3 regions of the Massilia sp. TSP1-1-2 genome follow, and region 2 is predicted to be linked to each of the others. Evidence: predicted binding sites of a transcription regulator. Region 2 holds the regulator's gene; each other region holds the start of a gene.
What was found. Region 2 encodes FNR, which switches genes on or off when oxygen is low (the NO sensors DNR and NnrR bind a similar motif). Its sites were predicted from a motif close to TTGATNNNNATCAA; they were not measured.

Region 1: nirK (copper-containing nitrite reductase) is a predicted target of FNR. The motif match lies at 3,000-3,013, and genes of this name have one in related genera.
Region 3: ACP7BV_RS00365 (glycine-rich domain-containing protein) is a predicted target of FNR. The motif match lies at 3,597-3,610, and genes of this name have one in related genera.

Annotation. Positions count from the first base shown of each region.
Region 1 covers NZ_JAFCTU010000017.1:14,572-18,792, forward strand. Annotated here, with positions in the region: gene ACP7BV_RS15730 (hypothetical protein) at 1-714, shown strand, start outside; gene ACP7BV_RS15735 (Crp/Fnr family transcriptional regulator) at 702-1,382, opposite strand; gene nirK (copper-containing nitrite reductase) at 1,491-2,915, opposite strand; gene ACP7BV_RS15745 (transporter) at 3,164-4,123, shown strand; gene ACP7BV_RS15750 (TlpA family protein disulfide reductase) at 4,135-4,221, shown strand, end outside.
Region 2 covers NZ_JAFCTU010000021.1:77,510-81,730, forward strand. Annotated here, with positions in the region: gene ccoG (cytochrome c oxidase accessory protein CcoG) at 1-904, shown strand, start outside; gene ACP7BV_RS17910 (FixH family protein) at 919-1,452, shown strand; gene ACP7BV_RS17915 (hypothetical protein) at 1,461-1,682, shown strand; gene fnr (fumarate/nitrate reduction transcriptional regulator Fnr) at 1,841-2,602, opposite strand; gene ACP7BV_RS17925 (DEAD/DEAH box helicase) at 2,627-3,880, opposite strand; gene ACP7BV_RS17930 (hypothetical protein) at 3,933-4,221, shown strand, end outside.
Region 3 covers NZ_JAFCTU010000001.1:74,096-78,316, forward strand. Annotated here, with positions in the region: gene ACP7BV_RS00340 (CDP-6-deoxy-delta-3,4-glucoseen reductase) at 1-488, opposite strand, end outside; gene ACP7BV_RS00345 (SDR family oxidoreductase) at 690-1,592, shown strand; gene ACP7BV_RS00350 (hypothetical protein) at 1,621-1,824, shown strand; gene ACP7BV_RS00355 (hypothetical protein) at 1,977-2,246, shown strand; gene ACP7BV_RS00360 (hypothetical protein) at 2,429-2,698, shown strand; gene ACP7BV_RS00365 (glycine-rich domain-containing protein) at 2,830-3,426, opposite strand; gene ACP7BV_RS00370 (CHASE domain-containing protein) at 3,705-4,221, opposite strand, start outside.

The sequences.
Region 1 (4,221 bases), on a different contig from region 2:
CCGGTGCCGATGCTGGCCGACCTGCATGCCGGCTGGGGATTGCTCGGGTGGGTCGCCATGCTGGTGGTGGGCGTCGCGTTCCAGGTGATCCCGATGTTCCAGTCATCGAAACTCTATCCGGCGCAGGTAACGCGCTGGGCGCCATGGCTCCTTTTCAGCCTGCTGGCCGCCTGGTCCGGCGGCGCCCCGTATGCCGGCGCCCTGCTGGCAGCAGCCCTGGTCGCCTTTGCCGCCTTCACGGCGTGGCTGCTCACTACCCGCAAGCGCAAGGAGCCGGACGCCACCACGCGCTACTGGCGCCTGTCGCTGGGCAGCCTGGCGGCCAGCGCGCTGCTGTTCTTTCTGCCCCCGTCAGCGCAAGCCCCGCTCGCCCTGGGCGTCGTGTTCATCGGCGGCTTTGCGATGGGTGCGGTCAACGGCATGCTGTACAAGATTGTGCCGTTCCTGCTGTGGTATCACCTGCAAAGCGATCCGCATGCGACCAAGGGCCAGGTGCCGACGATTCGCCTGATCCTGCCCGACGCTCTGGCGCGGCGCCAATTTTACTGGCATGCGCTGGCGCTGGCGGCGCTGCTGGGAGCCGTCTACTGGCCCGGCTATCTGGTGCGCCCGGCCTGCGCGCTACTGGCCGTCTCGAGCCTGCTGCTGGCAACCGACCTGTGGCGCGCGGCGAACAGCTGCCGCAAGATCAAGGCGATCTTTCAGCCTTCGTAGGTGCGCAGGCGTTCAATGTCCAGGATCGTGATCAAGCGCCCTTTCACGGTGATCATGCCCAGCTCCGACAGGTCGTGCAGCACGCGTGAAAAATACTCGGGCGTCAGGTTCAGGCGCGAAGCGAGCAGCTTTTTGCTGACGGCGAGCGTGACCTGCGAACCATCGCCGTCCGGTTCATCCTTGAGCAAGTAGCCGACAATGCGCTGGCTTCCCGAGCGCAGCGAATACGACTCCACATCCTTCATCAAACCATGCAAGCGCCGGCTCATGCCAGCGAGCATGCGGCGCGCGAACGCCGGGTTGTGTTCCAGTTCGCCGAACACGGCTTCCTTGGCAATGTGCAGCAGCATGGTGTCAACCAGCGCCGTGGCGCCAACGATATACGGCTTTTCCATGAACATCAGCGCTTCGCCAAAGCTAAAGCCCGGCCCGATGATCTCGACGATTTTTTCATCACCCTGGACTGACAAAAAGCCCAGTTTGACCTGGCCGTAAATGACGATGTGAAAGCCGCGGCACGGGTCGCCCCGGTGGAAAATAGGCGTGCCGCGCGGGACATGCACTTCGTGGGTGGCGGCGGCGAGCACGGTGAGCTCGTCGGCGGTGAAGTCGGCAAACAGCGGCAGCCGCTTGAGAAACTCGCGCCGGTCGATTTTGGAGGTAAGCATGGTGCATCTTTCATTCAAACGAAGCTAAGTACAAACGCAAACTACAACGCCAAACCACAACGCAAAAAAGACCCGCAGGCTGCGGGTCTTGCAAAACGCGTTGCCGGATCAGTGTCCTGAAGGGGCGTCGGGCCTGCTGGTGGTACGGAACACTTCCGGGTTATCCTTGCCCGTCACGTAGAGGAAACCGGCCAGGCCTTTTTCCATGCGCGACAGTGCATGGTCAACCAGGATGTAACGCCCCGGCACCTCGACCTTGAATTCCACCATCGTAGCACCACCGGGCGCAACCGTTGTCGTCTGCACGTTCTTTGCCGGCAGCGACGTCAGGTCAGCCTGCGAATAGACGCGGTCGAACACTTCGCCAATCACGTGAAAGCTCGACGTCAGGTTAGGCCCGCCCACCCCGAAGAAAATGCGCACCGTTTCGCCCACTTTCGCTTCCATGCGGTGCGTCTTGGTGAGCGCATCGTGGGTGCCGTTGAACATCAGGTGCTCGGGCTGCTCGTTGAGCAGTTTTTCGAGCGAGAACTCGGCTTCGCCTGGCGTGCCGTGGCGCTGAGCGGTGTACAGCTCACCTTGCATCACATAGAACTCGCGGTCCACTTTGGCCAGGCCGCCTTCCGGCTCGACCAGGATCATGCCGTACATGCCGTTCGAGATGTGCTGGGCGACCATCGGAGTGGCGCAGTGATACACATACAGGCCGGGATTGAGCGCCTTGAACGTGAAGCTTTTGGTGCTGCCGGGCGCGGCCTGGGTGACTGCAGCGCCGCCGCCGGGACCGGTTACTGCATGGAAGTCAACCGAGTGGATCATGTGGCTATCCTTGGCGTTGCTCAGGTTTACCTCGACCGTGTCGCCGACCCGTACCCGTAAAAAGGGACCGGGCACCTTGCTGTTGAAGGTCCAGTATTTGTACGTGGTGCCGTCAGCCAATTGGCCGACGACTTCCGTCGTCTCCAGCCCGACCGTCAGCTTTTGCGGTCCGCGCGCGCCGACCGGCGTACCCACGTCGGTCGGGTTGCGCGAAATGTCGGCGCCCTTGGCCACCGGCGCGGCAACTGCCCCGCCGACGATGATCTTGCCGATCATGCCGGCCGCAACGTGGCCGGGCAAGGAGCAGATATAATTGAAGACGCCCTTTTTGTCGGCCTTGAAGACGATCGAGGTGCTGGCGCCCTTGTCGTTGATCTGGTTCGACTTGACGTTAAAGTCGGGCACCGTCAAGTCGTGGGTGGCGCCGTCGCCATTGACCAGATTGATCTGCACTACTGCGCCTTCAGGCACATTGAGCGTTGGGTTGGCCGTGCCCTTGTTGGCGCCCGTCTCGCTGATGAACACCAGCTTGCCGTCGGCAATATCGGTGCGCAGCGTGTACGTCACGTCCGGCCGGTACTGAACGGCCGAGCTTCCCGTAGCGGCGCCGTGTCCGGCGTGCTGGGCAAGTGCCGACGACAAGCCAGCTGGCGACAAGGAAGCTGCGCCGATAACCAGCGTCAGGAGGGCTTGCGAAATGATGGTCCTTTTCATGTTTTTCTCACCTAGTAATGTCTGGTGCGAATCTGCACCGCTTGACCTTGATCAAATCATACATTTGATCAGCATATTAAAAAATTGATCCAGATCAAAAATTTCCCAACCTGCAATATTATTGGGTTTTCTGGAAAATTTTGATGTAGATCATGTGAAAAACATGCGCGCTAAAAGTATGATTTCCACGCCACGACAAGCAGTCGTCCATACCTGCCCTGGCAGGCTTTCATTCTCAGGGACACATTATGAAAACAACGCACACTCTCCTGGCCGCGGCCCTTGCAGCACTGGCGCCATCAATTGCGCTGGCCAGCTGCGGCGCCTCCTTTTGCGCCGTCAACACCAACTGGACAGCCGAGAGCGCGCTGACTGAAGCAAGCGACGCCTTCGACCTGCGCTACGAGTACATGAACCAGGACCAGCCGATGTCCGGTTCGGATAAGGTGTCGGTCGGCCAGGTCCCCTCGCACCATGACGAAGTGAGCACACAAAACCGCAACGTGGTGCTAAGCTACGGCCACAATTTCGGCAATGGCTTTGGCCTGACGGTCAGCGCCGCGGCTGTTCAGCGCGAACACTTTCATATTCACAATCACCACGGCGCCAAGATCGGCGACAGCTGGAAATTTACCGCTTTGAACGACGCGCGCATCATTGGGCGCTACCAGTTGACGGGCGTGGCCGACCCGCTCAAGCCGGCCAGCGCCGGCATTACTTTCGGCGTCAAGCTGCCGACCGGAAAATATGACGAGAGCAACGCCCAGGGTGCGCGGGCCGAGCGCAGCATGCAGCCCGGCAGCGGCACCATGGACTTGATCGCAGGCAGCTACTATCATCAAAAACTGACCGCGCTCGACGCTTCCTGGTTTGCCCAGGCACAGTACCAGCACGCGATCAACACGCGCGAAAACTTCCGCCCCGGCGCCCAGCTCGGCGTGGATGTGGGCGTGCGCAAGGGCCTGGCTGGCGGCCTGGGCATCCAGGGCCAGCTGAACTACGTCCACAAGAGCGCCGACAGCGGCAGCGAAGCGGAACCGGCCAGCAGCGGCGGACGCTTCCTGTACGCCAGCCCGGGCCTGAGCTATGCGCTGAGCAAGTCGACGCAACTGTATGCGTTCTACCAGGTGCCGCTGCACCGCCACGTCACCGGCGTGCAACTGACGGCCAACCGCGCACTGGTCATCGGCCTGTCGGCCCGCTTGTAATGCGCGCCCGGATGCGTACCCGCTCCCTGCTGGCGGCGGCCCTGCTGGCCGTTGCCGCTTTGTCGCCCGCCCACGCCATGCACCTGACCGATGTCGAA
Region 2 (4,221 bases):
GACCGGGATCTCGTTTGTCGGTTACTTTGCGCCCATGCGCTCGATGATGGCGGGCATTGGCGCGCTCAGTCTGGGGCCGTGGGAATGGTTCTGGATCGGCTTTTACGCGCTCGCCACCTACGGCAACGCAGGCTGGCTGCGCGAGCAGGTGTGCAAATACATGTGCCCCTATGCGCGCTTCCAGAGCGCCATGTTCGACAAAGACACGCTGATCGTTACCTACGACCGGGAACGGGGCGAGCCGCGCGGCGTGCAAACGGCCGAACGCACCAAGGGCGACTGCATCGACTGCACCCTGTGCGTGCAGGTGTGCCCGACCGGAATCGACATTCGCAATGGCCTGCAGTATGAATGCATCGGCTGCGCGGCCTGCGTGGACGCTTGCAACGGCGTGATGGACAAGATCGACCTGCCGCGCGGGCTGATTCGCTATTCGACCGACCAGGCCATGGAAAAGGGCTGGTCGGCGCGCCAGATCGGGGCGCACATCGTGCGCCCACGCGTGCTCATTTACAGCGCGCTGCTGGCCCTGATCGGCATCGGCTTTGGCACCGCGCTTGCGCTGCGCACCCCGCTCAAGCTTGACGTCATCCGCGACCGCGGCTCGATGGGGCGCGAAGTGGGCGACGGCGTGATTGAAAACGTGTACCGTCTGCAGGTGATGAACACCGGCGAAACGGCGCATCGCTTCCACATTGTCGTCAGCGGCCTGCCCGGGGTGCGCCTGGCCGACCAGGAAGAAGTGCTGCTCGACGGCGCCAGCACGCGCGCCGTGCCGGTGCGGGTGCAGACCGAACGGGCAGCCCTGACGGGCGGCTCGCATGCGATCATGTTCGAATTGAGCGCGATCGACCAGCCCTCGCTCAAGGTCACCGAAAAAGCCGTATTTATCGTACCGAGATAATGAAGGAGAACCGCATGCAAACTGCTTCCCAACCCAGGCTGCGCACGGCGCCGCCATGGTATGCCCAGCGCTGGCCATGGCTGCTGATGCTCGGGCCGGCCGTGGTCCTGGTGGCCGGCGGCTACACCGGTTACCTGGCCTATACGCGCCAGGACGCGATGGTGGTCGACGACTATTACAAGCAGGGCAAGGCGATCAACCAGGACTTGCGGCGCGACCGCGTGGCCAGCGCCCAGCGCCTGTCGGTGGCGCTGCACTACAACGCCGGCGCGCATGCGATGCAGGGCGAATTGACCAGCTTTGGGCGGCCGGTTACGACCCCGTTCAGGATCGGACTGGCGCATTCGACGTTGCCTGAAAAAGACATTTTGCTCGCCGTGTATCCGGATGCGCAGGGGCGTTTTTCGGCGCCGCTGCCGGCGCTGGAGCAGGCGCGCTGGCAGGTGAATGTGGAAGGGGGCAAGCGCGACTGGCGCCTGGCTGCCGAATGGCAATTTCCGGCCCAGCAGTCGATGACGATCGACGCCGATGCGGCCATTGCGCCATGAGGCAGGGCATGAAGCGCCTGGCGATGGCGGTGCTGTGGCCATCGTTCCTGGCCGCGGCGCTCGCTGAAGGCTTTTTCTTCTCGTGGGTCGAGCCGGAAGCGCTGTCGTCGCTGGCGCCGATGGCGGTCTACAGCATCGGGTTTTTCTTCTTCTGGACGTTTTGCACGCTGGCCGGCTTGCTGACGGGGTATTTGATCGTGGTGCCGGACGATGGAAAGGCGCCGTTTTGAGTCGTTGGGTCCCATGGGGCCCAAGTGACCAACGACGGCTGGCGCGTGAACGCGGGGGCGACGATTGGCGGCAATGGAACGGTTCAACTGAGCCAATGTTCCATGGGTCCGTCGCGTGCGCGACGACGATGTGGGGGGACTGTTACGGGTAGCCTGACTCAGGCCATCGGGCTGCACTGCGCGGTACCGGCGGCCATCGCCTTGAGCATCACCGGGTCGAGCAGCGTCACTTCGCGCTTGTCGACCTTTAACCAGCCCTGCTTTTTGAAGCGCGACAGCAATCGACTGATGCTTTCAATGGTCAAGCCCAGATAATTGCCAATATCTTCACGCGACATGCGCAACTGAAAGCTGGTCGGCGAATACCCGCGCGCCGCGTAGCGCGACGACAAATTGACCAGAAACACCGCAAAACGCTGCTCGGCGCGCATATTGCCCAGCAATAGCATGACGTTTTGTTCACGCGTGATTTCCTGGCTCATGATGCGGTGAAAATGACGCAGCAGCGTCGGCACCTGGCCGAACAAGTCTTCAAGGCGGGTGAACGGAATCTCGCACACTTCGCTATCCTCGAGCGCCACTGCGTCGCAATGGTGGCGGTCGCCGCTGATGGCGTCCATCCCCAGCAATTCGCCGGCCATCTGAAAACCCGTAATCTGTTGTTCTCCGGCCGCATTGACCTGGTAAGTCTTGAAATGGCCGAAGCGAATCGCGTACAAACTGCGAAAAGGCTGATCCATTTGGTACAGGCGCTCGTCGCGCAAAATGCGGCTGCGCTTGCCAATGATCTGGTCCAGCCGACTCAGTTCGCCCTCGTCGAGCCCCATGGGAAGGCATAATTGGTGCATGCTGCATCCTGCGCAGCTTGCTTTCAAGACGTTGATATTTAATACAGCTGCAGGGGGATTCGGTTGATTCATTCAGGCATCATACTTCATCGCAGCTTATCGGGTTTTTAAAAAGCGGACATCCACGTGCAAAACATCGCCCGTCACCTTGGCCTTTTTCGCCTTCTTCGGCTTCTTGACGACCTGGCCTGCCGTATCGGTCAGCGGCACCCGGTGCTCGGGCGAAAAGCCGGGCTCTTCGATGCGTTCCAGGGTTTGCCGCGTGAACATTTCAATGGCGGCGAGCAAGTCCACCTCATCGGCGCATACCAGCGACACCGCCTGGCCCGCATTGCCCGCGCGGCCGGTGCGGCCGGTGCGGTGGATATAGTCTTCGGCCACGGTGGGTAAGTCGAAATTGACCACTTGCGGCAAGTCGTCGATGTCCAGCCCGCGCGCGGCGACGTCGGTTGCCACCAGTATCTTGCACTGGCCCGCCTTGAAACGCTCCAGCGCCCGCAGGCGCGCCGGCTGCGCCTTGTCGCCGTGAATCGCGTCGGCCGCCACGCCATTTGCCGCCAGGGTGTCGACCAGTTGGTCGACACCCTTGCGCGTCTTGACGAACACCAGCACCTGGCCCCAGCGCAGCTTGTGCAACAAATGCAAGAACAGCTCGGGCTTGCGTTTTTTATCGACCGGCACCACCCACTGCCGAATCCGCTGCACCGTGCTGTTGCGCGCGCTAACTTCAATGCTCAAAGGGTTGTTCAAGAGCTTGCCGGCCAGCGCGCGGATCTCGTCGGAAAACGTGGCCGAAAACAACAGGGTCTGGCGCTTGGCGGGCAGGGCGGAAAAAATGTCATTCAGTTCGCGCGAAAAGCCCAGGTCGAGCATGCGGTCGGCCTCGTCGAGCACCAAGGTTTGCAACTGGTCGAACTTGACCGCATTCTGGCGGTACAGGTCGAGCAGGCGCCCGGGCGTGGCCACCAGTACGTCGAGCCCTTTGCGTAGCTTCATCATTTGCGGATTGATGCTCACGCCGCCGTAAGCGACATGGGTGCGCAGCGGCAGGCCGGCGCCATATTCCTTGAAACTGTCGTGCACTTGCTCGGCCAATTCGCGCGTGGGCACCAGCACCAGCACGCGCACCGCGTTGCTGCCCACCTGGCCGCCTTCCATGGTCAGGCGCTGCAGCAGCGGGAGGGCGAAACCGGCGGTCTTGCCGGTCCCGGTCTGGGCTGCGGCCATTACGTCGCGCCCGGCCAGGATCGGGCCGATCGCCTGTGCCTGCACCGGCGTGGCGCTCGTGTAGCCCAGCGCATCGAGCGTGCGCATGAGCGGGTCGATCAGACCGAGGGAAGCAAACGACATGGGCAAACCTTGCAGCGTTGGGAATGGAGCCGACAGTTTAGCCTGTCCGCCCGTGTCCGTCCCACAAAGGTGGGCCAGCGCGGCCGCGACGCTGCATTGCCAGCCTTCGGCTCAAGGCAATGTGGGGAGCGATGTCTCATCACCGGAAATTAGTCTGGCCCATCTGCATCACGACTTGCTGATTTTGGGACATGGAAATTATGGCGACCGCATTCAAAAAGACGCCGGGTATACGCATTCGGCGCGCTCACTGGCTCGCCTGCTCGAGAAACGGGGTCTGCCGAAAGCGTTTGCGGGCAAGGTCATCCTATGGTCGTGTTTCGGCGGCGCGGCCGCTGGCA
Region 3 (4,221 bases), on a different contig from region 2:
GTGAGCGGTGCGTCCAGGCCGGGGGCGCTGGCCATGCTGTAGCTGCGCCGCTTGCCGTCGCGCAGCAGCAATTCGATGTACTGGCCGGGCCGGTAGGCAAGCGCTTCGTTGGCGGGCAATTGCAGGGTGATGACGGCAACGTCGGGCGCGACCTTGTCGATGCTGGCCACGCGCGAGGGCATCTTGCGCACCGGGTAATCGGTGCTGCCGCTTACTTCGCGCGCTTCAATGACCAGGTCCGCTTCAGTGGTGGCGCAGCAAAACAGCGAATAGCCCTGCGCTTTTTCTTCGTCCGTCAGCGCGCGCTGCTGGTGCGCGCGGTGGGTAACGGCACCGGCCACGACCTTGCCCTTGCACGAACCGCAGGCCCCGTTCTTGCAGCCGTACGGCAAGCCGATGCCGGCGCGAATGGCCGCGCCGAGGATGGTTTCATCGGCGTCGCACGAAAATTGGTGGCCGCTAGGCTGAACAGTAATCTGGAAAGTCATGTCGTCGAGTGGTGAACAGTAAACAGTAGGTTGCGATTTTGCCGGCGCCGTCCGCTTTGCGTTTTTTTGCGCTTGATAGTTTCCATCATTTTACACCGCCCCCTGCATTGCCGCGCCCGCCGCGCACCTGGCGCCCCGCAGCGGGGCGACGCGATTTCCAGTATATTGTTGGGCTGCACCACGACCCGAGCACCGTCCACCATGAATTCCAGCACACCGAAGCTGCGCCGTCCGCGCCTGTTGATCCTTGGCTGCGGCGACGTCGGCATGCGCGTGCTGCCGTTGCTGCGCGCGCGCTTTCGGGTGTTTGCCGTCACCAGCGCGCCGCAGCGCTGCGCTGAACTGCGCGCGGCGGGCGCCGTGCCCATTGTTGCCGACCTGGATTACCCGGCGTCCCTGCGCCGCCTGACGGGCCTGGCGCGCCATGTGCTGCACTTGGCCCCGCCCCAGCCTGACGGCGTGCTCGACCGCCGCACGCGCAACCTGTGCGCGGTGCTGCCGGCCAATGCGCGCATGGTGTACGTGAGCACCAGCGGCGTGTACGGCGACTGCGGCGGGGTGCTGATCGATGAGACGCGCACCGTGGCGCCGCACAATGCGCGCGCGCAGCGCCGGGTCGATGCCGAACGGGTGCTGCGCGCCTGGGCCCGGCGCAGCGGTTCAAGCGTGGCCTTGTTGCGCGTGCCGGGCATCTATGCACGCGAACGCTTGCCGCTCAAGCGCCTGGAGCAGGGCACGCCGGCGCTGCTGGCGCAAGACGATGTCTATACCAATCATATTCATGCGGATGACCTGGCCAACATCGTTGCACTGGCCTTGTTCAGGGGTTTGCCTGGACGGATTTATCATGCCGTCGATGACACCCACATGCTGATGGCCGATTATTTCGACACCGTTGCTGATGCATTCGGTATGCCGCGTCCGCCACGGCTGGCGCGCGCGCCGCTGGCAGAGCGCGTCTCGCCCATGCTGCTCTCGTTCATGTCCGAGTCGCGCCGCATGAGCAATGCGCGCATCAAGGGTGAACTGGGCGTGCGCCTGCGGTTTCCCGAGCTGGCGAGCGCCGTGGCGGCGATGGGGCGCGCGGGGGTGCTGGTAGAATGACGCCCTTCCCAGATTAGATGAGCCTCCCATGACCTACGAAGAATATCTCGACGAAGTAACCACGCTGATCACCGAAAAGTACCAGCTGAGCGACGCGGCCGCCATCAAGCTCGTGGTCAAGGCCCAGGATCTGGATTTTTTCATCGAACACGATGACAAGGAAGCCTTGCGCACGGTTGATCGCGCGCATCAGGACGCCAAGACCTTGTACCTGGCCAGCCAGAAGAAGTGAGCAGGAACCAAGCAGAAAGTAAGCAAAAAGTAAGCAAAAAGTAAGCAAAAAGTAAGCAGGCGCGCACTTGAGCTTCGTCAAGCGCGCTGCGGCGCGCGCACGTATCGTGAGCAATGTCGACCCACGGTCATTCACTTGTGCTAGAGCCCGCTATGCCGCATCGCGTCACACAGCCCACCAAGGAGCAAGTCCGCGCCTACATGTTCGCGCGCGAGACGGCGCGCCGTCCGCCGCCGCCGCCCGAGGAAATCCGTCGCCAGCTCGGCTGGCGCCTGCAGCGTGATGACGACCGCCTGTTGTTTCAATTCTATCTAATTCCCACAACTTATACCCAGATGGCGACCAGGCTCACGCTGGAATGGATGCTCGCCGTCATGCGTCCAGCGTTAGTTGCCGCACACACTCGCGAAAATTTACTTTAGTACAACGCGTTTTTGTGTGAAAATGTCGCAGCTTGAGCAAATACCAATAAATATCCGGTTATTACCGAATGACTGGTAAGCCCCGTACGTTCTGCGAGTATTGACTTGTTTGACTTGCTTATGGCTGGTAAAGACGAGCCGGAGGCGAATAAGCCACGGAATGTGAATTTTTGAGAGAATTGATGATGACGAAACGACACATGCCCGAAGAAGTGACCTATGACCCGAACAAGGTCCTCGATGCCATCATGGAGAAATTAAACCTGAAAAATGACGCGGCACTGTCGCGCGCATTGGAAGTGGCGCCACCGGTGATCAGCAAGATTCGGCACCATACGTTGCCGATCGGCGCCACGATCTTGCTGCGCATGCATGAAGTGAGCGAATTTAGCATTCGCGAACTCAAGTCGCTGATGGGGGTCGAAGTGACCCCCATGCATATCGCGGCCTGATGACGCGCTGCGCAGGTCCGCAAAGGGCCTGCGCCTTAGTTGCTCCGTGCCCCGCCAGGGCTGGCGGGGCGCGCCTGCGGCGTATGGGCAAGGCGCCCATAGTCGCCGTCCTTGTTCAGGCGCTTCCCGCGTCAGGCAAAGGTCCGAGCGGCGACGGCCGGTACTGGCCGCCGCATCCGGGGCGTGTCGCCGATCGCCGTTTTAGCGTTCGCCGGCTTGGCGTGCATCATGCAAAAGGGGTGGCAACGGGCGATGCACACGCCTGCTTGTGCGCTCGCATTTTTCGCGGCCCCCCGGGAGGGGGCGCCATCGGCCGTTGCGCCGGCGCTCTGGTCGAGGCAATAGGCTTCAGGCCGGATATAAGCTTCGCCGAAGGTCGCTTCATACAATTGCTGCATGCGCTCGCCGGGCGACACCACATCGGCTGCGCTCCCTTCATCGCCGTACGGGTTGTGGTGCATGAAGCAGCCGAAAACATCATCGCAATCGGCTGCGTACTTTTGCGTATCGAGAATGTGGTAGTGCCAGAAGGTATCGACGGCTTTCGTCGGCGAGGCTGCTTCATTGGGGAAAGCATGCATCAGGTGAAGAAAACGCCGATATTCAACATCCATGGCCTCGACCTTGGCCCTGCTCCATCCTTCGCCATGCTCGGCGTCCATCAGCTTGTTCTTGATTGGCTCCAGATTCAAGGCGGCAATAGCGTTCATTACGTTATTCGTTTTCATGATCGTTCCTCTTTATAGAGTGTGGTTTTGGTTTGATGACATCCCTAGTTTTACCGATGAAGCGGCGTTCCCGTCGATCCTCCTTTCTTGTCCCAGTCGAAAATCACTTTCCTATTTACATTGATTTTCGTTACTTGATGAAGATGTTGCTCCGGTGCGCCGTTGCTAACTTGAGTTTCGTCAACAATTATTTGGGTTAAATCCGAGCCCTTCAAGCAGCCGCTGACACGTTTCCCGACCCATCGCGCTGCGTCTGTTTAGGACAGGGCTGCAGCGTGTCAGACAAGTTCCGCTTGCTGCCCGGCGGCGTCGGCGCCGCTGTGCGTTGCATCAGGCGCGCCGTCACCATGAAGCGGCACCGAGACGCACACTGTGGTGCCTTCGCCGTCGGTGCTGCTGATCAAAAATGCCCCGCCCAGGATGCTGATGCGCTCTTCGATGCCCACCAGGCCGAACGAGCCTGCCTTGCCGCGCTCGCGCTCGCCCAGCCCGATGCCGTTGTCGATCACCGTCATGGTCAGTTCCTGACCTGTCGAGGTCAGTTCGACCCGCACGCTGGTGGCGTGCGCGTGGCGCACGATATTGCTCAGCGATTCTTGCAAGATGCGGAAAAACGCGGTGGCGGCATGGTCGCCCAGCGTGATTTCCTTCGGTTCGGCAACCAGTTCGCACGCGATGCCCGTGCGGCGTCGGAACTCGGCGATCTGCCACTCGACGGCGGCCGACAGACCAAGGTCGAGCACATTCGGGCGCAGGTCGTTGATGATCTGGCGCACGCTCTTGATGGTCGTGTCA